3 regions of the Streptomyces sp. NPDC026672 genome follow, and region 1 is predicted to be linked to each of the others. Evidence: riboswitches for the same ligand, from Rfam matches in the RefSeq annotation. Region 1 holds a riboswitch; each other region holds the start of a gene.

The links. A riboswitch is a leader RNA that binds a small molecule or an ion and turns the genes downstream of it on or off. The one in region 1 is predicted to bind cyclic di-AMP.
Region 2: another riboswitch for cyclic di-AMP. It lies ahead of AB0F77_RS09435 (NlpC/P60 family protein); the one in region 1 lies ahead of AB0F77_RS08565 (transglycosylase SLT domain-containing protein).
Region 3: another riboswitch for cyclic di-AMP. It lies ahead of AB0F77_RS06295 (transglycosylase family protein); the one in region 1 lies ahead of AB0F77_RS08565 (transglycosylase SLT domain-containing protein).

Annotation. Positions count from the first base shown of each region.
Region 1 is NZ_JBEZXS010000006.1:42,688-50,240, reverse strand. It holds gene AB0F77_RS08585 (ABC transporter permease) at 1-905, opposite strand, end outside; gene AB0F77_RS08590 (NAD(P)H-dependent oxidoreductase) at 1-1, shown strand, start outside; gene AB0F77_RS08580 (ABC transporter ATP-binding protein) at 892-1,890, opposite strand; gene AB0F77_RS08575 (DUF2092 domain-containing protein) at 1,924-3,147, opposite strand; gene AB0F77_RS08570 (polyprenyl synthetase family protein) at 3,540-4,550, opposite strand; cyclic di-AMP (ydaO/yuaA leader) riboswitch at 5,210-5,390, shown strand; gene AB0F77_RS08565 (transglycosylase SLT domain-containing protein) at 5,396-5,887, shown strand; gene AB0F77_RS08560 (HAD family hydrolase) at 5,899-6,705, opposite strand; gene AB0F77_RS08555 (FAD-dependent oxidoreductase) at 6,893-7,553, opposite strand, start outside.
Region 2 is NZ_JBEZXS010000006.1:217,550-225,102, reverse strand. It holds gene pcrA (DNA helicase PcrA) at 1-2,365, opposite strand, end outside; cyclic di-AMP (ydaO/yuaA leader) riboswitch at 2,711-2,879, shown strand; gene AB0F77_RS09435 (NlpC/P60 family protein) at 2,888-4,093, shown strand; gene AB0F77_RS09430 (hypothetical protein) at 4,281-5,264, shown strand; gene AB0F77_RS09425 (hypothetical protein) at 5,280-5,633, opposite strand; gene AB0F77_RS09420 (NlpC/P60 family protein) at 6,052-7,098, shown strand; gene AB0F77_RS09415 (N-6 DNA methylase) at 7,140-7,553, opposite strand, start outside.
Region 3 is NZ_JBEZXS010000004.1:271,892-278,896, reverse strand. It holds gene AB0F77_RS06315 (Ppx/GppA phosphatase family protein) at 1-739, opposite strand, end outside; gene AB0F77_RS06310 (DUF501 domain-containing protein) at 736-1,335, opposite strand; gene AB0F77_RS06305 (septum formation initiator family protein) at 1,408-1,884, opposite strand; gene eno (phosphopyruvate hydratase) at 1,986-3,272, opposite strand; gene AB0F77_RS06295 (transglycosylase family protein) at 3,617-4,333, opposite strand; cyclic di-AMP (ydaO/yuaA leader) riboswitch at 4,338-4,505, opposite strand; gene AB0F77_RS06290 (transglycosylase family protein) at 4,703-5,740, opposite strand; partial or broken gene AB0F77_RS06285 (cytochrome P450) at 5,942-6,451, opposite strand.

The DNA.
Region 1 (7,553 bases):
ATGTCCTTCGTGGTGAACCGGGCCCACGCGGCCGTGCCGAACACCGCGGCGTAGAGCGCCTGGAGGCCCAGGTTCTTGACCAGGTCGTCCCAGTAGACGGGATCGCGCATCAGGTCGGCGAAGGACAGCCAGTAGTGCGAGAAGAAGTACGGCTGGAGGGCGTGCAGTTGGGGGATCTGGTCGAGGATCTGCACGGTGATCAGCAGCCCGACGGTGGTGGCCATGGCCGCGATGCCGCTGTTGGTGAGGGTCGACACGAACAGCCCGAGCGCCGCGATGCCGACGAGTGACGCGGCGACGACCAGGGCGATCAGCAGCGCCCGGCCGAGTCCTTCGGTGAAGCTGATCCGCGTACCGGAGATGGTCGTCAGCTCGCCGAGCGGGAACAGCAGCGCCCCCACGATCAGCGCGGACAGCGCCACGACGAGGGTGGCCAGCAGACAGAAGGCCATCGTGGTCGTGTACTTGGTGAGCAGCAGCCGGGTGCGGCCGGCCGGGGCGACCAGGAGGTAGCGCAGGGTGCCGGCGTTGGCCTCGCCCGCGATCGCGTCACCCGCGACGACGCCGACGGCCATGGGCAGGAAGAAGGGGAGCGTCGCGGCGAGCGCCGTGAACACCAGGAACAGACCGTTGTTGGTGATCTGCGCGATGAACGGCGGACCTTCGCCGCCTCCACCGCCGGCCGACGAACCGTCGCCCGTCTCGATCTTCACCGCGATCCCGACCAGGACCGGCACCGCGGCCAGCACGCCGAGGAGGGCGAGCGTGCGCCAGCGGCGGAGGGTGGTGAACAGTTCGCTGCGCAGCAGCCCGAGGGTCCACAGCGGACGGGGCGCGCGTACGGTCGCCGCCGGGCCGTCGGCCGTCGGCCCGCCCCCGGTGGCCACGACTTCAGCCTGCGACATCGAAGCCCTCTCCGGTCAGTGCCACGAACGCGTCCTCCAGCGAGGCCCGTTCGACCCCGAAACCGCGGACCCGGACGCCGGCCGTGACCAAGGCGCCGTTGAGGTCGGCGAGTTCGCCCTCCGGCGGCTCCCCGGTCACCCGGTCCTCGGCCACCACGACGTCGGCGACCCCGTGCTCCTTCAGCACCCGGGCCGCGTCGCCCGCGTCCGGCGTGGTCACGACCAGCCGGCCGCGCGTCCCGGCCGCCAGGTCGGCCACCGCGCCCTGGGTGATCAGCCGTCCCTGCGCCATCACGGCCGCGTGGGTGCACACCTGCTCGATCTCGTCGAGGAGGTGGGAGGAGAGGAAGACGGTCGTGCCGTCCGAGGCCAACTCCCGTACCAGCGAGCGGATCTCCCGCATGCCCTGCGGGTCGAGGCCGTTGGTGGGCTCGTCCAGGACGAGGAGCCTGCGCGGCTGGAGCAGGGCGGCCGCGAGACCGAGGCGCTGCTTCATGCCGAGGGAGTAGGCGCGGGCCTTCTTGCCCGCGGCGGCCGTCAGACCCACCCGGTCGAGCGCCGCGCCGACGCGGGCCCGGCGGGTGCGCGGATCGGCGGTCGGGTCGGCGGCGTCGTAGCGCAGCAGGTTGTCCCGGCCGGAGAGGAAGCCGTACAGGGCGGGGCCCTCGATGAGCGCGCCCACGTGCGGCAGTACGGTCCGTGCCGAGCGCGGCATGGGGCGGCCGAGCACCTGGGCCGTGCCGGAGGTGGGCTCGATCAGGCCCATCAGCATGCGGATGGTGGTGGTCTTGCCGGAGCCGTTCGGACCGAGGAAGCCGAAGACGCTGCCCGCCGGGACGGTCAGGTCGAGACCGTCCACGGCGAGCTGTCCGCCGCGGTAGCGCTTGGTGAGGCCGCGGGTGTCGATGACGCCAGGCCCGGTGTCGACGCCGGGCCCGGGGTCCCGCGGCCGCTCCGGCTCCCGCGTGGCGGACGGTTCGTCCATCGGCTCCCTCGATTCGTCGTGCCCGCAGGGTACCTACTTGGCCGCGTCGGCCGCCTTGACCAGCGCGTCCTTGGTGACGGCGCCGACGTACACCTTGCCGTCGTCGGTGACCAGGGCGTTGATCAGCCGGGTGGAGAAGACCGTGCCCTTGCCGAAGTCGCCGCTGACCTGGTCGCCGAGCGAGCCGAGGACGCCGCCCAGGTCGCCGCCGGCCGAGCCGGTCGGGACACCGCCCTCGGTCCCGCTGTCGAACGTGGCGATCGCGTTCCACCCCTTGCCGATGACCTTGCCTCCCTCGAAGCCCTTGGCGAGGTCGCCGTCGGGCTTGGCGAAGCCGTCACCGGGCTTGCCCGAGGGGGCTCCGGGCCGGTCCGAGGGGGCCGTGGAGTTCTTCTCCGCGTGGTCGTCCTCGGTGACCTTGGCGCCCTTGGGCGGGCTGAAGTCGAAGGTGGAGGCGGCCGGCCGGGCGAAGCTGACCTGGGTGAAGCCCACGTCCAGCACGGCCGCGCCGCCGCTCGCCGGGGTGAGCGTGAACTTCAGCGGCATACCGGTCTTCGCGTCCACGGCGATGCTGAGGGCGCCGACCGTGGTGCCGGACTGCTTCGGGCGGACGAGCAGCTTGTAGGCGTCGCGGTCGGCCACCCGCATGGTGCCGTCGACCGTGACGGACGTCGTGTCGTCCACGGACTTCAGGGCCTCGTCGGCGAAGTCCTTCGGCGTGGCCGGGGGCTCGTGCGTCTGGCCGCGGCCGGACTCGTCCGCGGTGCCGTGGTAGACCTCGTTGGACTTGCTGTCGTAGCCCCAGACGTCCTTGCCGTTGTGGATGAGGCTGTACTCGGCGGCGTTCTCGATCAGCGAGAGCTTCTGGCGGTCCGGGCCGTCGGTGGCGACGCGCAGGGTGTGCGTGCCGGTGGCGAGTTCGGTGAGCTTGGCGCTCGGGTCGGCGGACGAGTCCCCGCCCGAGGGGGTCGCGCCGGAGAGCAGGCTGTTCTCCAGGCCGCCCAGGTCGGGCAGGCCGAGGTCGGTGCTGACCTTCACCGTGCCGGACAGCTGCTGCACGTCCGACTTGGCGATCTTCTCGATGAGCTGCTGCGCGGTGATCTTCGGCAGGTCGGGGTCACCGGAGTCGGCGAGCGCCGGGACGAGCCCGATGGTCGCTGCCGCCACCCCCACCACCGTGACCGGGACGACGTAACGGGCGGCCCTGCGGCGCCCCGAGCGCACGTCCTCGACCTCGTCGGATTCGTACGGTGCCATGTCTGCCTTACCTCCGTCGTCGGCGGCGGCCGCCTCGCACTTCTCCCACCCTGAGCCGCCATTCTCACCCGAATCGGTGAGGAGTGGTGATTTCCGTGCTCACCATCAGACCAAATCCCTCCCCCGCAATCGTCACCCCTCGGTCCCAACTCCGTGTACACCTCCGGTATGACACGGGGAGGCGACGGAGGGACGGTCCCGTAGGGGGAGGGAGGGCGGCGCTCGGCGGGAGGCGGGCGGGGGCCGGAGTTCCACGGGGAAGGGGGCGTCCCACCCAACGCGCGTGGGGACGGTCGGCAGCCTCGCGGGGTGCGCCCCTCCGGGGTCCGGGGTGGAGCCCCGTGGGGGTGCTGTTCGAGGGACCGAGTCGGGTGGGTGGGCAGGAAGGCCGGCTAGCCCGCTCGGTGGACCACCGCGTCGCAGAGTTCCAGCAACGCGGCCTTCGCATCGCACTCCGGCAACGGCGCCAACGCCGACCGCGCGTCCTCCGCGTACCGCACGGTGTCCCGCCGGGCCTGCTCCAGCGCCGGATGCGCCCGCAGCGCGGCCAGTGCGTCGGCGTGCCGCGCGTCGTCCGTGAGGTCGGAGTCCAGCAGCTCGCACAGCGCGAGGTCCTCGGCCAGCCCCAGCCGCGCCGCCCGCTCCCGCAGCCGCAGCACCGGCAGCGTGGGCACGCCCTCGCGCAGATCCGTCCCGGGCGTCTTCCCGGACTCGCGCGAGTCGGACGCGATGTCCAGCACGTCGTCCGCGAGCTGGAACGCGACGCCCAGCCGCTCGCCGTACTGCGTGAGCACGTCCACGACCGTCTCGTCAGCCCCGGACATCATCGCGCCGAACCGGCACGACACCGCGACCAGCGACCCCGTCTTGCCGCCCAGCACGTCGAGGTAGTGCTCGACCGGGTCCCGTCCGTCCGACGGCCCCGCGGTCTCCAGGATCTGCCCGGTGACGAGCCGTTCGAACGCGACGGCCTGGACCCGGACCGCCTCCGGGCCGAGGTCGGCGAGGATCTGCGAGGCCCGCGCGAACAGGAAGTCGCCGGTGAGGACCGCGACCGAGTTCCCCCAGCGGGTGTTGGCGCTGTCGACCCCGCGCCGCACCGCCGCCTCGTCCATCACGTCGTCGTGGTACAGCGTCGCGAGGTGGGTCAGCTCGACCACGACGGCCGAGGGCACGATCCCGGGTGCGTACGGATCGCCGAACTGCGCCGCCAGCATCACGAGCAGCGGCCGGAAGCGCTTCCCGCCCGCGCGCACCAGGTGCTGCGCGGCCTCCGTGATGAACGGGACCTCGCTCTTGGTGGCTTCGAGCAAGCCTTCTTCGACAGCCGTCAATCCGGCCTGGACATCGGCTTCCAGAGCCTGGTCCCGCACGCTCAGCCCGAACGGCCCGACGACGGTCACGAGGGGTCTCCTGTCTGCTGGTGTCTGCTGGCGGTCACACGGTTTGTCGATAGGTCGCTGCCCTCACCCGAGTCAGCGTATCCGGTCATGTTTCGATCACCGATAGCGCCCACCCGGCCGGACCGGGCGGTACCACCGCTCGGCCGGTATGTTTCCCATCGGCCCATATGACTCATATGGGCGATATTTCTCGACTACACGTTACGTGCCGGGACAACGACCGACACCACACGCACGGTTCCACCCTCACCTCCGTCGATCGTGAGCGGTGTCACGTATACCCCTCGAAGGGTCACGGAAAAGCGAATTCCGCACCCCCGGAACACACCCCGGGAGCAATACCGACCGATGCGGACCGACGTGCCCGTTTTGCCGCTATTAATACTCCGATTCCCCTTGGTGGATATAACGGCCGAACCCCTCCGCGCGTGAGTTGGGTCACTTGTGCCCCTCGGGAGGAATACCTGGAGAAACCCTTGCACACCCTTGCCCGGCAAGCGAGTTGAGTGTTGGCAACCGCAAAGGATCAAGCGCCCCATACGCACCGGACCAAGGTCAATTGGTACGAGCCGCATGTCAGCCACTTGTTCCGGACATGTGCTGTCGCATACGTTCCGGGCCTGTCGGGCGAACGCCTAATCCTGCCGGCGTCCGACACGACCATCAACGAACTCATTCACGTACGGCAGGAGCGGGGGACCCAGGTAAGTCGCCGGACCGGAACGACACCCGTCGTACCGGAACGGCTCGGGGTGAAGTCGTGTCGCGTCCCCGCGACCCGGCCGGGCACCTCCCCGCCCGAACCCGACAGCTCACCTCGCAGGCGGCCGGAGAGGAATTCCGACATGCCCGCTGCCGCTCAGCACAGCCGTTTCCGCGCCAACCGCCTGGTGCGCACCCTCGTCGTCGCCGGTACCGGCGCCGCCGTACTCGCCCTTCCGCTGATCGGCGCCACCGGCGCCTCCGCGGCCCCCGCGTCCACGAGCACCACGCCCGCCACGACCCTGGCCGGCTACCCGAACAACCTCGACGGCTGGATCCGCGAATCCCTCGCGATCATGGCGGAGCGGCACATCCCGGGCACGTACAACGGCATCTACCGCAACATCATGCGGGAGTCCTCGGGCAACCCCATGGCCATCAACAACTGGGACTCCAACGCCGCCGCCGGCACCCCCTCCAAGGGCCTGCTCCAGGTGATCGACCCGACGTTCAACGCCTACCACGTGGTCGGCACGTCGTTCGACATCTACGACCCGGTCGCCAACATCACCGCGGCCTGCAACTACGCCGCCGCGCGCTACGGCTCGATGGACAACGTCCACGGCGCCTACTAGGCCGGCACCCCTCACGCGAACAGTCTTTCGAGGACGACGGCGATGCCGTCGTCCTCGTTGGACGAGGTGACCTCGTCGGCCACCGCCTTGAGTTCGGGATGCGCGTTGGCCATCGCGACCCCGTGGGCGGCCCAGTGGAACATGGGGATGTCGTTGGGCATGTCCCCGAAGGCGATCGCCTCCCGCCGGCTCAGCCCCAGGTGCTCGGCGGCCAGCGCCAGACCGGTCGCCTTGGTGATGCCGCTCGGCTGGAGCTCCACCGTCCCCGGCCCCGACATCGTCACGGTCGCCAGCGAACCCACCACCGAACGCGCCGTCGCCGCCAACTCGTCGTCCGACAGGCTGTGGTGGCGCAGCAGCACCTTGCTGATGGGCGCGCACCACAGGTCGTCGCGCCGCTCCACCCGCACGGCGGGCAGCGTCGGATGGGGCATCACGTACCCGGACTCGACGAGCGTGAGCCCGTCCACCCCGTCCTGGTCGACGGCCGCGTACACCTCCCCCACCTCGGCCTCGATCTTGCCGAGCGCCGTCTCGGCCAGTTCCCGGTCCAGGGTGACCGACCACAGCAGCCGGTCCGCTCCGGCGTCGTACACCTGCGCCCCCTGCCCGCACACCGCGAGGCCCGTGGAGCCGAGGACGTCGAGCAGCGGCCGCACCCTCGGCGCCGGGCGGCCGGTCACCACGAGGTGCCGGGCCCCCGCCTCGGTCACCCGCGCGAGCGCCGCGAGCGACCGGTCGGAGAGTGTGTCGTCACCGCGCAGGAGCGTTCCGTCAAGGTCCGTGGCGACGAGTGAACAGCGGGGAGGTACGGCCATGATCAGAGAATACGGACAACGCGCTCCGATCACTCACCCCGTCGTCCCGAGCTGTTCAACCCCGGGTGACCCGCGCTAAGTTGTGCGGTTCACCACGTCCGGCCCGCGGCCCACCGCGCTGTTGGAGCGCGGCTCGTCGCGCCGCCGGGACCGCGGCCCACCGCACCGCAGGGACGCGGGCGCGGGCTCAGCCGTGGGCCGCCGCCAGATGCGCGGCCAGGCGCGGCGAGGCGAACGCGGTGCCGCAGACGAAGCGCATCACCGGCCCGTACGAGGAGGCCGCGGGCAGGCCGGTGAAGTAGAGGCCCGGCACCGACGAGACGTATCCGGCGCCGAGCACCGGTGCGCCGCGGCTCACCGTGAGCGCGGTCCGCAGGCCCGCGCCGAGGAAGTCCATCGCGGCGGTGTCCACGCGGTAACCGGTGGCCGCGACGACGTGGTCGGCGACCAGCCGGTACGTCGCCCCGGTGTGGGTGCGCACGGTGAGGACCGTGCCGCCGTCCTCGGTGGCCGCGCCCAGCACGCGCTCGACCTCGCGGACCTCCACCTTGCCCTCGAAGCGGTCGCGCAACCACCAGGCGCCGAGCGGCCCGAGGACCCGGCGGACCAGGTAGTGGCGGGCGCGGGCCGGGAGATGACGGTAGGGCTGCGGGTAGTAGCTGAGGGCCCACAGCGACCAGGCGCGGCCGAAGGGCGACTCGGGGCGCAGCCGCGGCTGCTTCCAGGGCGGTGCGCCGAAGGCGACCCGGCCCCGGCCGCGCGAGACCACCCTGACCCGCGCGCCCGCCTCCGCCGCCAGCGCCGCCGTCTCCAGCGCGGACTGGCCGGCCCCGACGACGATCAGTTCC
Region 2 (7,553 bases), 170 kb from region 1:
CCGGCTTCTGCGTGGCGCGCTTCGTCGCGAACCCGGACGCGCCCGACGCCGAGGAGCGCGAGCGGGTCGAGGAGAGCGAGGCCGCGATGCCGGACGCCGGTCCTGAGGACACGGGCGCGGTGGCGCCCGTGCGCTTCCACTCCATGTGCGCGGCCGGGATCTCCTCCAGGAAGCGGGAGGGCGGGTTGTACGACGGCTGGCCCCAGGCGCTGCGGACCGTCGAGCGGGTGAGGTACAGCCGCTCCCGCGCGCGGGTGATGCCGACGTACGCGAGGCGCCGCTCCTCCTCCAGTTCCTTGGTCTGGCCGAGGGCCCGCATGTGCGGGAAGACGCCGTCCTCCATGCCGGTCAGGAAGACCACCGGGAACTCCAGGCCCTTGGCGGTGTGGAGGGTCATCAGTGTGATGACGCCGGAGCCGTCCTCGTCCTCGTCGGGGATCTGGTCGGAGTCGGCGACCAGCGCGACCTGCTCCAGGAAGTCGGCCAGCGTGCCGCCCAGGGCGGCGGCGCCCGGAGCGGGGGCGGCGGCGTCCGGTGCCGCCGCGCCCTCCCCGCGCTCCTGCTCGAACTCCAGGGCGACGGCGGCGAGTTCCTGGAGGTTCTCGATCCGGGTCTCGTCCTGGGGGTCGGTGGAGGACTGCAACTCGGCGAGGTAGCCGGTGCGTTCGAGGACGGCCTCCAGCACGGTCGCCGGTCCGGCGCCGGACTCGACGATCGTCCGCAGGTCCTCCATCAGCGTGTTGAAGCGCTTGACGGCGTTCGAGGAGCGCGCGGCCATGCCGTACGCCTCGTCCACCCGGCGCAGGGCCTGCGGGAAGCTGATCCGCTCGCGCTGGGCGAGGGCGTCGATCATCGCCTCCGCGCGCTCGCCGATGCCGCGCTTGGGAACGTTGAGGATGCGGCGCAGCGGCACCGAGTCCTCGGGGTTGGCGAGCACCCGGAGGTAGGCCAGGACGTCCCGGACCTCCTTGCGCTCGTAGAAGCGGACGCCGCCGACGACCTTGTAGGGCAGGCCGACGCGGATGAAGATCTCCTCGAAGACACGGGACTGGGCGTTGGTGCGGTAGAAGACGGCGACGTCGCCGGACTTCGCCCGGCCCGCGTCGGTGAGGCGGTCTATCTCGTCGGCGACGAACTGCGCCTCGTCGTGCTCCGTGTCGGCGACATAACCCGTGATCAGCGCGCCCGCGCCCGCGTTGGTCCACAGGTTCTTGGGGCGGCGGGACTCGTTGCGCTCGATGACCGCGTTGGCGGCGGACAGGATCGTCTGTGTGGAGCGGTAGTTCTGCTCCAGGAGGATCGTCGTGGCGTCCGGGTAGTCCTCCTCGAACTGCAGGATGTTGCGGATCGTCGCGCCGCGGAAGGCGTAGATCGACTGGTCGGCGTCGCCCACGACGCACAGTTCGGCCGGCGGGAGGTCGTGCTCGCTCGGCGGTGTGTCCTCGTCGTGCTCGCGGGTGCCGACGAGTTCGCGCACGAGGGCGTACTGCGCGTGGTTGGTGTCCTGGTACTCGTCGACGAGGACGTGCCGGAAGCGGCGGCGGTAGTGCTCGGCGACGTCCGGGAAGGCGCGCAGCAGGTTGACCGTCGTCATGATCAGGTCGTCGAAGTCGAGGGCGTTCGCCTCGCGCAGCCGGGACTGGTACAGGGCGTACGCCTGGGCGAGGGTCTTCTCAAAGCCGTCGGTGGCCTGCCCCGCGAAGTCCTCCTCGTCGATCAGCTCGTTCTTGAGGTTGCTGATCTTGGCGCTGAACGACTTCGGCGGGTAGCGCTTGGGGTCGAGGTCGAGGTCACGGCAGACGAGCGCCATGAGCCGCTTGGAGTCGGCCGCGTCGTAGATCGAGAACGACGACGTGAAGCCGAGCTTCTTGCTCTCGCGGCGCAGGATGCGCACGCACGCGCTGTGGAAGGTCATCACCCACATCGCGTTCGCGCGCGGGCCCACGAGCTGCTCGACGCGCTCCTTCATCTCGCCCGCGGCCTTGTTGGTGAAGGTGATCGCGAGGATCTGGCCGGGATGCACGTTCCGCTCGCCGAGGAGGTGCGCGATGCGGTGGGTGAGCACCCGGGTCTTGCCGGAGCCGGCGCCGGCGACGATGAGCAGGGGGCTGCCGGCGTGGACGACGGCCGCGCGCTGGTTCTCGTTCAGCCCCTCCAGCAGGGCCGCCGCGTCGAGCGCCGGACGGGGGGCGCCGCCGCGGTAGTACGCGTCGCGGTCCGGGGGCGCGTCGAACTTCCCGCCGAACAGATCGTCCGGAAGCGGCTCCGGAGCGTGATCGTCCTCGGGCGGGGGCGGAGGTTCCTCCTCGGACCCGTGGGGGGCCTGGAGGTTCGCCAGGAAGCTTTCGTCAAAGAGGCTGCTCATCGCTCTCCGAGTCTAGGGCGCCCCACTGACAACCCGCCGCCACCCCGGGAACATCCCCGGATTCCGCGTCCGCACGACGCCCGTCCCACCGCCCACGACCACCCCCGGGTCGCCCGGTCACGGTGCGCGACGGGTCGCATACCACGAGGTGGGAGCCGTGGACGGGAGATCAGAAACGAACAAATCACCCTCGATCGCAGCACATCGATCACGTCCCGCCCCACCTTGACCAAAGGTCACGAAAATGTATCGGGCATATCACCCATCAACCTTCACAGGCGCCACACGAGTTGGCTACCGTTCCGGGCGGGCCGTACGACCTCCACCGGCGAACGACGCCGGGCCGCGCGGCCTCCGTCGAGTCCGGACGCCTGTGGGGCGGCCGGAGCCGGGGACCCACCGACCTTGGGGTGAATCGGCCCAACTCCCTTCGGGGACCGGGCCGTAGGGCAACCCTTCCGAACCACCCGCCCGAACCCGACAGCTAACTCGGTAGGCGGAACATGGAAGGAGTCGCCTCCTTTGGCGTCGCACCGCAAGTCCCGCCCCGCCGGTCCGCGCATCGCGGGCATGGGGACGCCCGTCCTCGCCACCGCCGCCCTCACCTCCGTGGCCCTGCTCTCCCAGACCGCCAACGCCGCACCCTCGACACCCTCGACCGACGGCAGGCCGAGCGTCGAGGAGGTCCAGAAGAAGGTCGACGACCTCTACCGCCAGGCCGAGTCCGCGACCGAGAAGTACAACGCGGCCAAGGAGCAGACCGGCAAGCAGCGCAAGCAGGTCGACACGCTCCTGGACGACGTGGCCCGTCGTACGGACGAGCTCAACAAGGCCCGCGAGGAGCTGGGGACGTTCGCCGCAGCCCAGTACCGGACCGGGGCCGCCGCGCCCGACACGGCCACGTTCCTGCTGGCCGACAGCCCCCAGGACTACTTCGACCAGTCCCAGCTGATGAACCGGATGACCTCCCGGCAGAAGCAGGCGGTCGACGACTACGTCACCCAGCAGTCCGCGACCATGAAGAAGCGGCAGGAGGCCACCAAGAGCCTGGAGACGCTCGACAAGTCGCAGAGCGAGCTGCGGACCGCCAAGGCGATGGTCCAGAAGAAGCTGGCCGGCGCGCGTGAACTGCTGTCCGACCTGACGGCCGAGCAGAAGGCGCGGCTCGCGGCGATCGAGAAGCAGAAGCAGGAGGAGGCCGCGCGGCAGGCCGCGGAGCTGGCCGAGAAGCAGGCGGCGGAGAAGGCGGCCCAGGAGAGCGGCGAGGCGTCCGCGTCGACGGGGACCTCCGGCTCGACGGACACCTCCACGTCGGACACGTCGGGGTCGTCGGACACCTCGGGATCGTCGGGGTCGGGTTCCTCGTACGCCTCCAAGGCCGACCAGGCGCTCGCGTTCGCCCGCGCGCAGATCGGCAAGCCGTACGTGTGGGGCGCCACCGGGCCGGACTCGTACGACTGCTCCGGCCTCACCCAGGCCGCGTGGCGGGCCGCCGGCGTCACCCTTCCGCGCACCACGTGGGACCAGGTGAACGCGGGCACCACGGTCTCCCTCGCCGACGCGCAGCCGGGTGACCTGATCTTCTTCTACGACGACATCAGCCACGTCGGCCTCTACATCGGCGACGGCATGATGATCCACGCCCCCAAACCGGGCGCCTACGTCCGCGAGGAGTCGGTCTACTACGGCGGCGCCTCCATCATCCACAGCGTGGTCCGCCCGGCCTGACCGGAGGAACCCGGGCGGGGCCGCCGGAGAAACGGATCCCGCCCGGACCCGCGCGTCGATTCGGGCGGCCTCCCCGTGCGTACCGGACGCCGCGCGCCCACGGGACGCGTCCCGCATCGGCGGGTTTTCGACGGGTGCCCGCGTGTGGGCGGGAGCGGAGCCGGGTGGTGATCCTTAGCATCGGGACATGTCCGGTTTCTCCCCTCTTCGTGTCTGGTGGACGCGGCGCCCGCCCGCCGCGGGGGCCGCCGTGATGGCCACCGGGATCCTGTCCGTGGGGCTGGAGCTGGCCGGGCACGCGTTCCTGTCCCGGGTCTTCCTGGTGCTGGCCTGCGTCGCCTGGCTCGCGCTCGCCGTGACCTTCGTGACCGGGCTGCTGCGGGAGCGGACGCGCTGGACGGCCGAGGCACGGACACCGGACGCGCTCACCGCCGTGGCCGCCACCGCCGTCCTCGGCATCCGGTTCTCGCACTTCGGCGCCCAGGGTGTGGCCGAGGCCCTGCTGGCGCTCGCGGCCGTGCTCTGGCCCGTCCTGCTGCTGCTCGCCGTACCGCGCTGGGGCCGCCGTATGCACGGCGGGGTGTTCCTCGCCTGTGTCGCCACCCAGGCGCTCGCCGCGCTGGCCGCCACGATCGGCGGGGCCGTGGCCACGGCCTGGCTCGCGCACGCCGCGCTGGTGCTGTTCTGGCTGGGCCTCGTCCTCTACGGCCTCGCCCTCACCCGCTTCGACCCGCGGCAGCTGACGGAGGGCGCCGGCGACCAGTGGATCGCGGGCGGCGCGCCGTCCGTCTCCGCGCTGACCGGAGCGGCGCTGCTCACGGCGGACACCCCGCGGCTGTACCTGTGGAACGAGGACGACCAGGACGTCCTGCGCAAGGTGACCGTCGTCCTGCTCGTCCTCGACCTGACCTGCTACGTCGTCCTGCTGGCCGGCGAACTGCTGCGGCCCCGCGCGCGTCGTGACGTGCGCAACTGGGACGTGCGCCGCTGGGCGACCGCCTTCCCGATGGGTATGACGGCGGCGGCCACGCTGTCGGTCGCCGCCGCCGTCGGCGTCCCCTGGCTCAGGGGCCCGGGGCAGGCACTCGTGTGGATCGCCGTGGCGGTGTGGGTCGCGGTCGCCGCGGGCGCGCTGCTGACGGCCCGCGCCGCGATCGGCTCCGCCCGCTGAGAGCGCCGCCGCACCTCACGTCCACAGCACCGCGATGAAGACGTTCACCACCGTCAGCAGGCCGACCAGCCCGAACAGCCGCTTGTCGACCGTCTCGTCGTCCCGCTTCACATAGACGAGCCCGAGGATCACGATCAGCACGGCGAGCTTCACGCCGATCTTGACGGTGTTGACGTGGTGGTCGTCGGCCTGGTTCAGACCGACCAGGACGACACCGGTCACCAGCATCGTCAGCGCGCCGTGCAGCATCGCGGGGACGAAGCGGGCGGTGCCCTTGCCGATCGACTTCATCTGGGTGAGGAAGCCACCGAGGAGCGCGGCGATGCCGATGATGTGCAGGCCGACGAAGAGATGGATGAGTACGTCCATGGCTCCGGAGCCTAGCCAGAGGCCCACGTGACCCCGGTCACCGCCCCCACCTCCGGCCCCCACCTCCGCACACTCCCACAGAGCGCATATATGCGCCGCATAGCATCTCGCGGCCCCCGCCCGGCCCGGAACCGCCGCTTCGGTCATCACTCCCCGTGAAGTCGGCGGCTCCCGCCGCGGATCACGGTCGCATACGGTCACCCTCGGTCCCCTGCCGCCACTTCCGTACATGGCGTTACCGGACCGACACCATCGGCCTAGCGTCCTCCCCCAGGTGACCGGCTCCCCAACGCCGCCCGGGCCAGGGGCGGCCGCCGGCCACCACCGCCGAGAAGTCCGGCGGCGGCCCGCTCCCCCTGTGCGGGCCGTCGCCGGACGCCCCGGCGGGACGGCCCGACGGAAGGACGTGAAGGTCCAGGTGGCAGCCCACCGAAAGCCCCGGCAGCACTCGCTCGGCGGTCGTACGGCCCGGAAGGCCGCGACCGTGGCCCTGGCGGGCGCGGCCACCGCGACGGCCTTCGACGGGACCGGCCACGCCGAGCCGCGGCCGACGACGGCGCAGGTCGAGGCGAGGGTGGACCAGCTCTACCAGCAGGCCGAGGCCGCCACCGAGAAGTACAACGGGGCCAAGGAGAAGGCCGACGCGGCGCGGCGGCGGCTGAAGGCGCTGAGCGACGAGGCCGCCCGCAGGGAGCTGCGGCTCGACACCGCGCGCGAGGCGCTCGGGACGATGGCGGCGGCTCAGTACCGCAGCGGCGGCCTCGACCCCGCGGTCCAACTGGCGCTGTCCGACGACCCGGACCGGTACCTGGACGGGGCCGCGTTCGCCGAGCGGGCGGGTGACCGGCAGTCCCAGGCCGTGACGCGCGTGCGCGGGCAGTTACGGGAGATCGAGCGGCTGCGCGGCGCCGCTCGCGTCGAAGTGGCCTCGCTGAAGTCCCGGCAGGCCGAGCTGAAGCGGCACAAGCGGACCGTGACCGGGAAGCTGTCCGAGGCCCGCCGGCTGCTGGCCCGGCTGACACCCACGGAGCGCGCCCGGGTCACGGACGGCGGCACCTCCGTCTCACGGCCCGCGTCGGACGCGCACGGCACGGGTGCTCCCGCGGCGGCCCCCGACTCCCGCGCCGCGGCGGCCGTCGCCTACGCCCACGGCAAGCTCGGCAGCCCCTACGTCTGGGGCGCGACCGGCCCGAACGCCTTCGACTGCTCGGGCCTCGTCCAGGCCGCGTACCGCTCCGCGGGCGTCTCCCTGCCCCGCACGACCTACGCCCAGATCAACGCGGGCCGCCGCGTCTCCCGCTCCGAACTGCGCCCCGGCGACCTGGTGTTCTTCTACTCCGGCATCAGCCACGTCGGCATCTACGTCGGCCACGGCCGCATGATCCACGCCCCCAACCCCTCGGCCCCGGTCCGCGTGGCCCCGATCACCGAGATGCCCTTCGCGGGGGCGGCGCGGGTGGCATGAGACCGACCGCCGCTCCGTCCAAGCCGATTTCCGCCGGAACATCAGTTCGCGAAGGCCACCGACGTCCGGTCGGACTGGAGGTCGTTGATCATCGTCTTCTTGATCAGCTCCAGCTTGGCCAGTTGGGCGTGCCGCAGTTCGCGCTGCTCGGCCAGGGCGGACATCACCTCGACGACTCGCCGCTGCTCCGCAAGGCCCGGCAGCTCGATCTCGACGTTCCGCAGCCGCCCGGCGGGCAGGTCGTAGAGCCCGTCACGGCTCTCCCGCGCCTGCGCGTACAGACGGGGGTGCACCGAGCGGTGGGAGAGCCACACCGCCAGATAGCCCGGCAGGAGGCGTGTGGTGTCGCACGAGAGCCTCATGACGCTCCCGCCGTACGTGGCGCCGTGCGGTTGTCCGTCCCAGACGACCGCACGGTAGCCCCGGCCCGCCATGACGCGGGACGTGAGCAGGAC
Region 3 (7,005 bases), on a different contig from region 1:
CGCGGGAGACCCGCGAGTGGTGGATGCGCGCGGAGTCGTACGCGGGCAGGTCCTGCGCGATCGCGGACACCGTCGTCACGGACCCGGCGAGCCCGACGAGCGTGCGCGCCTCGCGCAGCGGCACCGTCTCCTCGGCGAGGTCGAGCGCCGCCTCGACGTCCGCCCGCAGCGCGGCGATCCGCTCCGCGCCCGGCGGGTCGGCGACCTCCCCCTCGCTGACCAGGTGCCGCTCGGTCATCCGGACGCAGCCGACGTCGACGGAGCGCGCCGCCCGCACCCGGGTGTCGCCCACGACGAACTCGGTCGAGCCGCCGCCGATGTCCACGACGAGACAGGGCCGGGGCAGGTCGTCCCGGCCCGCCAGCTCCCGGGTCGCGCCCATGAAGGAGAACTCCGCCTCCTGCTCCCCCGAGATGACCTCGGGCTCCACGCCCAGGATGTCGAGGACGCCCCGGACGAACTCGTCCCGGTTCTCGGCGTCGCGCGACGCGGACGTGGCGACGAAGCGCACCCGCTCCGCCCCGTGCTCCTTGATCACCGCCGCGTACTCGCGGCACGCGGCGAAGGTCCGCTCCAGCGCCTCGGGCGCGAGCCGGCCGGTCCGGTCGACGCCCTGCCCGAGCCGCACGATCGTCATGCGCCGGTCCAGGTCGACGAGTTCGCCCGTCACCGGGTCGGCGTCCGCGACCAGCAGCCGGATGGAGTTCGTACCGCAGTCGACGGCGGCGACACGGGTCACTTCTCGTCCTCCTCGACGGGCTTGAAGGCGAAGTGTCCGCCGCTGTCACTCGTCTCGACCTGCCAGCCCTCGCCGGAGGGCGGCCCGGTCACGACGCACGGTCCCTTGCGCCACCACTCGGGCAGCATCGCCAGGGCCTCGTCGCCCAGCGGGTTCACCCCGGGGCCGGCGGCCAGCGAGTGGGCCACCAGCACGTGCAGGCACTTCACCCGGTCCGGCATGCCGCCCGCGCTCGGGAAGCCGGTGAGCTCCTCGATCTCGTCGCGGCGCCGGACGTAGTCCTCGTGCGCGGCCCGGTACGCGGCGGCCAGCTCCGGGTCGGTGCCGAGGCGTTCCGTCATCTCCTTCATGACGCCGTTCGCCTCCAGTGTGCCGATCGCGGAGGCGGCCTTGGGGCACGTCAGGTAGTAGAGCGTCGGGAAGGGCGTGCCGTCCGGCAGCCGGGGGGCCGTCTCCACGACGTCCGGCTGCCCGCACGGGCACCGGTGCGCGACGGCCCTCAGGCCGCGCGGCGGACGCCCGAGCTGCTGCTTGAATGCCTCTACGTCCGCGTCGGTGGGCTCGGTGCGCGGGGTGGGCGGCGGGGGCGTGTGCATGGCTGTCTTCAGGATGTCTTTCTGTCGTTCAGTGGGCCGCCGCCGTGCGCGCGTGCGCCGGCCGACGGTCGCTCAGCGGTCGGAGGCGTCGGACTTGTCGACACCGTCCCAGACGTTGGAGTACCAGGGCCGCTGGGCGGCGGCCAGATCGGCGCGGGTCTGCCGGGCCGCGCCCGGGTCGATGACGACGTATCCGGTCTCCCCCGGCATCACGTAGTGCAGCCGCATCCGGATCTGCTGCTCGGCGTACGCGTCGTCCTGCCAGCGTGCCTTGAGGTCGCGCAGCTGCTCCACCCGCTCGCGGGCCTGCTCCCGCTCCCGCTGGAGGTCGGCGACCTCGGCGCGCTGCGAGACGTACTGCCGCATCGGGTAGGCGAGGGCGACGACCAGCGAGCACAGGACCATGGCGAGCAGGGCCGCGCGGCCGGTGAGCCGGGAGCGGCGGGCCTGGCGCTTGGTCTGCGAGCGGTAGACGCGGGCCGCCGTCTGCTCGCCGAGCAGCCGCAGCCTGGTCGCGGTGGAGAACCGGTCCCGGTCCTTCACGGCCATCTTCCCGCCTCCCGTCGCCCATGCGCGTACGTCCCCGGACACGGTACGGGACCGAGTACGGGGACGTACGGAGGACTGGCCAAGGCCTGGCCCCTACCGGGTCAGCCCTTGAAGCGCGGGAAGGCGCTGCGGCCGGCGTAGACCGCGGCGTCGTCCAGGATCTCCTCGATGCGCAGCAGCTGGTTGTACTTGGCGACGCGCTCGGAGCGGGCCGGGGCACCGGTCTTGATCTGGCCGCAGTTGGTGGCGACGGCCAGGTCGGCGATGGTGACGTCCTCGGTCTCGCCGGAGCGGTGCGACATCATGCACTTGAAGCCGTTGCGCTGGGCCAGCTCGACGGCGTCCAGGGTCTCGGTCAGCGAGCCGATCTGGTTGACCTTGACGAGCAGGGCGTTGGCGGTGCCCTCCTCGATGCCGCGGGCCAGGCGCTCCGGGTTGGTGACGAACAGGTCGTCGCCGACGATCTGGACCTTGTCGCCGAGCCGGTCGGTGAGGACCTTCCAGCCCGCCCAGTCGTCCTCGAACAGCGGGTCCTCGACGGAGACGAGCGGGTAGGCCGCCACGAGCTCCTCGTAGTACTCCGTCATCTCGGCGGCGGAGCGCTCCTTGCCCTCGAAGAGGTACTTGCCGTCCTTGTAGAACTCGGAGGCGGCGACGTCGAGCGCGAGGGCGATCTGCTCGCCGGGGACGTAACCGGCCTCCTTGATCGCCTCCAGGATGAGGTCGAGGGCGGCGCGGTTGGACTCCAGGTTCGGGGCGAAGCCGCCCTCGTCGCCGAGGCCGGTGGCCAGGCCCTTGCTCTTCAGGACCTTCTTGAGGGTGTGGTAGACCTCGGCGCCCCAGCGCAGGGCCTCGGAGAAGGACTCCGCGCCGATCGGGGCGATCATGAACTCCTGGATGTCCACGTTGGAGTCGGCGTGCGAGCCGCCGTTCAGGATGTTCATCATCGGCACCGGGAGCAGGTGCGCGTTCGGGCCGCCCAGGTAGCGGAAGAGGGGGAGGTCGCTGGCCTCGGAGGCGGCATGCGCCACGGCGAGGGAGACGCCGAGGATGGCGTTGGCGCCGAGGGAGCCCTTGTTGTCGGTGGCGTCCAGGTCGAACATGGCCTGGTCGATCAGGCGCTGCTCGGTGGCGTCGTAGCCGACCAGCTCGGGGCCGATCTGCTCGATGACGGCGAGGACGGCCTTCTCGACGCCCTTGCCCTGGTAGCGGTTGGGGTCACCGTCGCGGAGCTCGATGGCCTCGAAGGCGCCGGTGGAGGCGCCGGAGGGAACGGCGGCACGACCCGTGCTGCCGTCGTCGAGGCCGACCTCGACCTCGACCGTGGGGTTGCCTCGGGAGTCCAGGATTTCCCGGGCTACGACGACGTCGATGGACGGCACGAGCATCTCCTTCTTGGGATGTGACGCTGGAAGTGCGGGGCTGTGTGGGCCTTGCGACTAGAGCCTAACCGCCCCGGGGCCATCGGCCAGCCGACCGACCGTCCCGTGGACACACACGAACGGACCGTATTGTTCCACCTCGGAACAAATCCTGGGTGGAAATCGGATGGAGCCGACGGGAACGGTGGACACCCTGCCCCCGACCCCGGACGGACGAAACCCCGCCCCGGTGCGTACGGGGGAACACGCACCGGGGCGGGGAGACCGGGGGCCTCGTGGGGGAGGCGGCCCTTGTGTGGGGGGGAAGTGGCCCTCGTGGGGGGCGTGGGGGCGCCCGGGCCGGGGGTGGGTTACTTCAGGTGGAGCTGCTGACCCGGGTAGATGAGGTCGGCGTCCCGGACGATGTCCTTGTTGAGGTCGAACAGCTTCTTCCAGCCGCCCGCGACCTTGTGCTTCTGGGCGATGGAGCTGAGGGTGTCGCCCTTGACGACCTTGTACTCCCCGTCGCCCTTCTCGACCTTCTTGCCGGTCGGCGTCGTCACGGTCCTGCTCGGCGCCGGACGCTCGCTGGAGCGCGACGCGGCCGGCTTCTCGGTGGACCGGTTCGCGGTCGTGGACTTCGACGAGCCGGTGGAGCCGGAGGAGCCGGAGGAGGAGGACGGGGCGCTGCTCGACGTGCCGCCACCGCTGTACGGCGTGCTGGTCAGACCCGTGCCGCACACCGGCCAGGCGCCCTTGCCCTGCGCCGCGAGGACCTTCTCGGCGATCTCTATCTGCTGCGACTTGGTGGCCTTGTCGGCGGTCGAGGCGTACTGCGTGCCGCCGTACGCGGCCCAGGTGGAGGCGGAGAACTGGAGACCGCCGTAGTAGCCGTTGCCGGTGTTGATGGACCAGTTGCCGCCGGACTCGCACCGGGCGACGGCGTCCCACTGGGACGCGGTGGCGGCGGAGGCGTTGCCGGCCGCCATGAGCGGGACGGCGACGACGGCGCCGGTGACACCGGCGAACGCGATGGCACGAGTGGCCTTGGACGGACGGCGGTGCTTGCCCTTGCCGGAGAACAGCATGGATCGATCCCCTCACCGACGCCTGCGAGGTGAGCTGTCGGGTTCGGGCCGGTTGAGTTGCCCGGCCGTGCCCCCGTGAAGAGGCACGGCTTCACCCCGAGCCACCCCGGTCCAACGACCGGCGCGGCGCCTACCTTGGGTCCCCCGCTCCTGCCTGCGGCGCTGACGCGACGACTGTTCCCGTACGGCCGCTGGCAGGACTCGGCGTTGCGGCAGCCGGGGCTCGTGGTGACGAGCGGACATGACCGTAGACACGCGATCCGCGGAATATCAAAGACGATCAGGGCTTCTGAGACTCATCCCACACTTTCACCAAAGCGGACATTCAATGGCGAATCAGGACGTCAACTCCGCCTGGTTCACACCTTTTCAGGCGTTGAGTTCCAGGGTCTGACCGGGGGCGATGTGGTTCGGGTCGACACCGACGGCCGCCCGGTTGTCGGCGTACAGCTTGCGCCACCCGCCGTCCAGGTCAAGGGAGTCGGCGATGGAGCAGAGGGTGTCGCCGTCGCGGACCGTGTAGGCGTGACGGCCCGACGACTCGACCGTCTGGCTCTTCGTCCCGTTCTCCTGGGTCTCCTCCGCGCTGCCGCCACGGTGTCTGCCGCCGCCGAGCGCGCCGGTGTCGACGAGGCTCCAGGAGCCGCCGCTCTGCGCCGACTTGTCGGCGGAGTCGGCCCCGGGGAGCACGACGGGCGATTCGTCCGCCTCGGTCGAGGCGGCCGGAGCGGGGATCCGCGAGGTGTCCGCCCCGGACGACCGGGAGGAGCGGTGGTCGTCACCCGTGCTTCCGCCCTTGCCGTCCTCGTCGCCCTTGTCGTCCCGGCCGTCGTGCGACGCGGACCCGGACGGCGAGGAGGGGGACGAGTCACGGGAGGAACCGTGCGAAGAACCGTCCGACGGCGACGAGTCCGGCAAACCGGACGAGTCACTGGAATTCGATGAATCGGACAGCCCCGAGGGGGTGGAGGAGTCCTCGGGGTCGGACGCATCGTCGTCCGAGACGCCGGTGTCGACGTCGACCGAGCCCGACTTGGCGCTCAGCCCGGACAGCAGCGCGCACGTGGCCCAGGGGGCGGTGCCCCGGTGGGCGAGGATGTTCTCGGCGACGGATATCTGCTGCGAACGGCTGGCCTGGTCGGGGCTGGAGGCGTACTCCATGCCGCCGTACTTCTCCCAGAAGTCCTGGGTCAGCTGGAGACCGCCGAAGTACCCGTTGCCGGTGTTGGCGCTCCAGGAGCCGCCGCTCTCGCACTCGGCGACCTTGTCCCAGGTGGTGCCGTCCGCCGCGCTCGCGCCGCCGGCACCGAGGAGGGGGATGGCGATGGCGGAGCCGGTCACTCCGGCCGCGACGAGGAGAGCCGGAGCCTGACGGGGGCGACGGTGACGACCGTTCCCGGAGAGCATGCGGTTGCCTTTCGTGCGACAGCGTTGACCGGCGCGGCGGTGGTGCGGGAGTGCCACGCTGACGAGTGAACGTATCGACTGACGATCACTGTCACAAGTTCATGCCGCGCAGATCACGTGAAGATCACGGAGTTGAGCGTGCGTCACCTTGCCCCGCGCACATGCCTCCGGCCGAGGAACGGTTCGGGGCACGGGGGTTGATTACGGTACGGGTGTGAACTCCACGGGCAAAGTGCGCAGTCCGCGCATGATGAGCCCACCACGCCACCGCAAATCGGTTGGTTCCACCGCGAGTCGGAGGTCGGGGAGGCGGGTGAGGAGGGTGGCGAGCGCGGTCTGACCTTCGAGCCTGGCGAAGGGTGCGCCGAGGCAGTAGTGGATGCCATGCCCGTATCCGAGGTGCTGATTGTCACGTCGGCCGAGGTCGAGGACGTCCGGGTCGGCGAACCGCTCGGGGTCCCGGTCGGCCGCCGCGAGGACGACGAGCACGGGGTCGCCGGCCGCGATGTCCTGTCCGCCGACGCGCAGCGGCTCGGTGGCGAAGCGCCAGGTCGCCAGCTCCACCGGGCCGTCGTAGCGCAGGAGTTCCTCGACGCCGGTCTCCAGCAGGCCGCGTTCGCCCGCCGCGAGGGAACTCTGCAGGCGGCGGCGCTGCTCGGGGTGGGTGAGCAGCGCGTACGTGCCGTTGCCGATGAGGTTGACCGTCGTCTCGACGCCGATCTGACCGGTAGCAGAAAGAATGGAGTAGCCGGGCCCGTCCGCCTTGACCGCGTTGGGGTCGATGATCGCGCTCTCCCCCTTGTCCCTGGGCGCCTCGCTCCGCACCTCCGCCAGCAGGCCGGCACGAAGCTGGCCGGTGACCGTGAGCTGAGGAAGGGTCGGCCGGCGGTATGCCTCCACCCCCCTCTTGTCCGCGCCGAGGGCCTCCATGACCGCGGGCCAGGCATCCTTCTGCCACCACTTGAGCTGTCGAGTCCGCATGGGATCGATCGGCCCCCAGGTGAGGGGCATGTCGTTCCAGGAGAGGCCGTGGCGCAGGCGGTGGAGCATTCCGCAGAACTGCGCGCGGATGTCATATTTCGTGGTGAAGTGCTTCTTCGCCTTCCCGTAGAAGAACGTCCGCAGGACCGCGAGGACCGTTTCCCATTCCTCGTCGGTCGGGTCCGGCGGGACGAGGGTTCCGGTCTTCCAGTGCCACTGGCTCACGTCGCACTTGGCGCCAGGCTTGGACGTGTTCTCCATCGTGCCGGGGGTGACCCTAATGT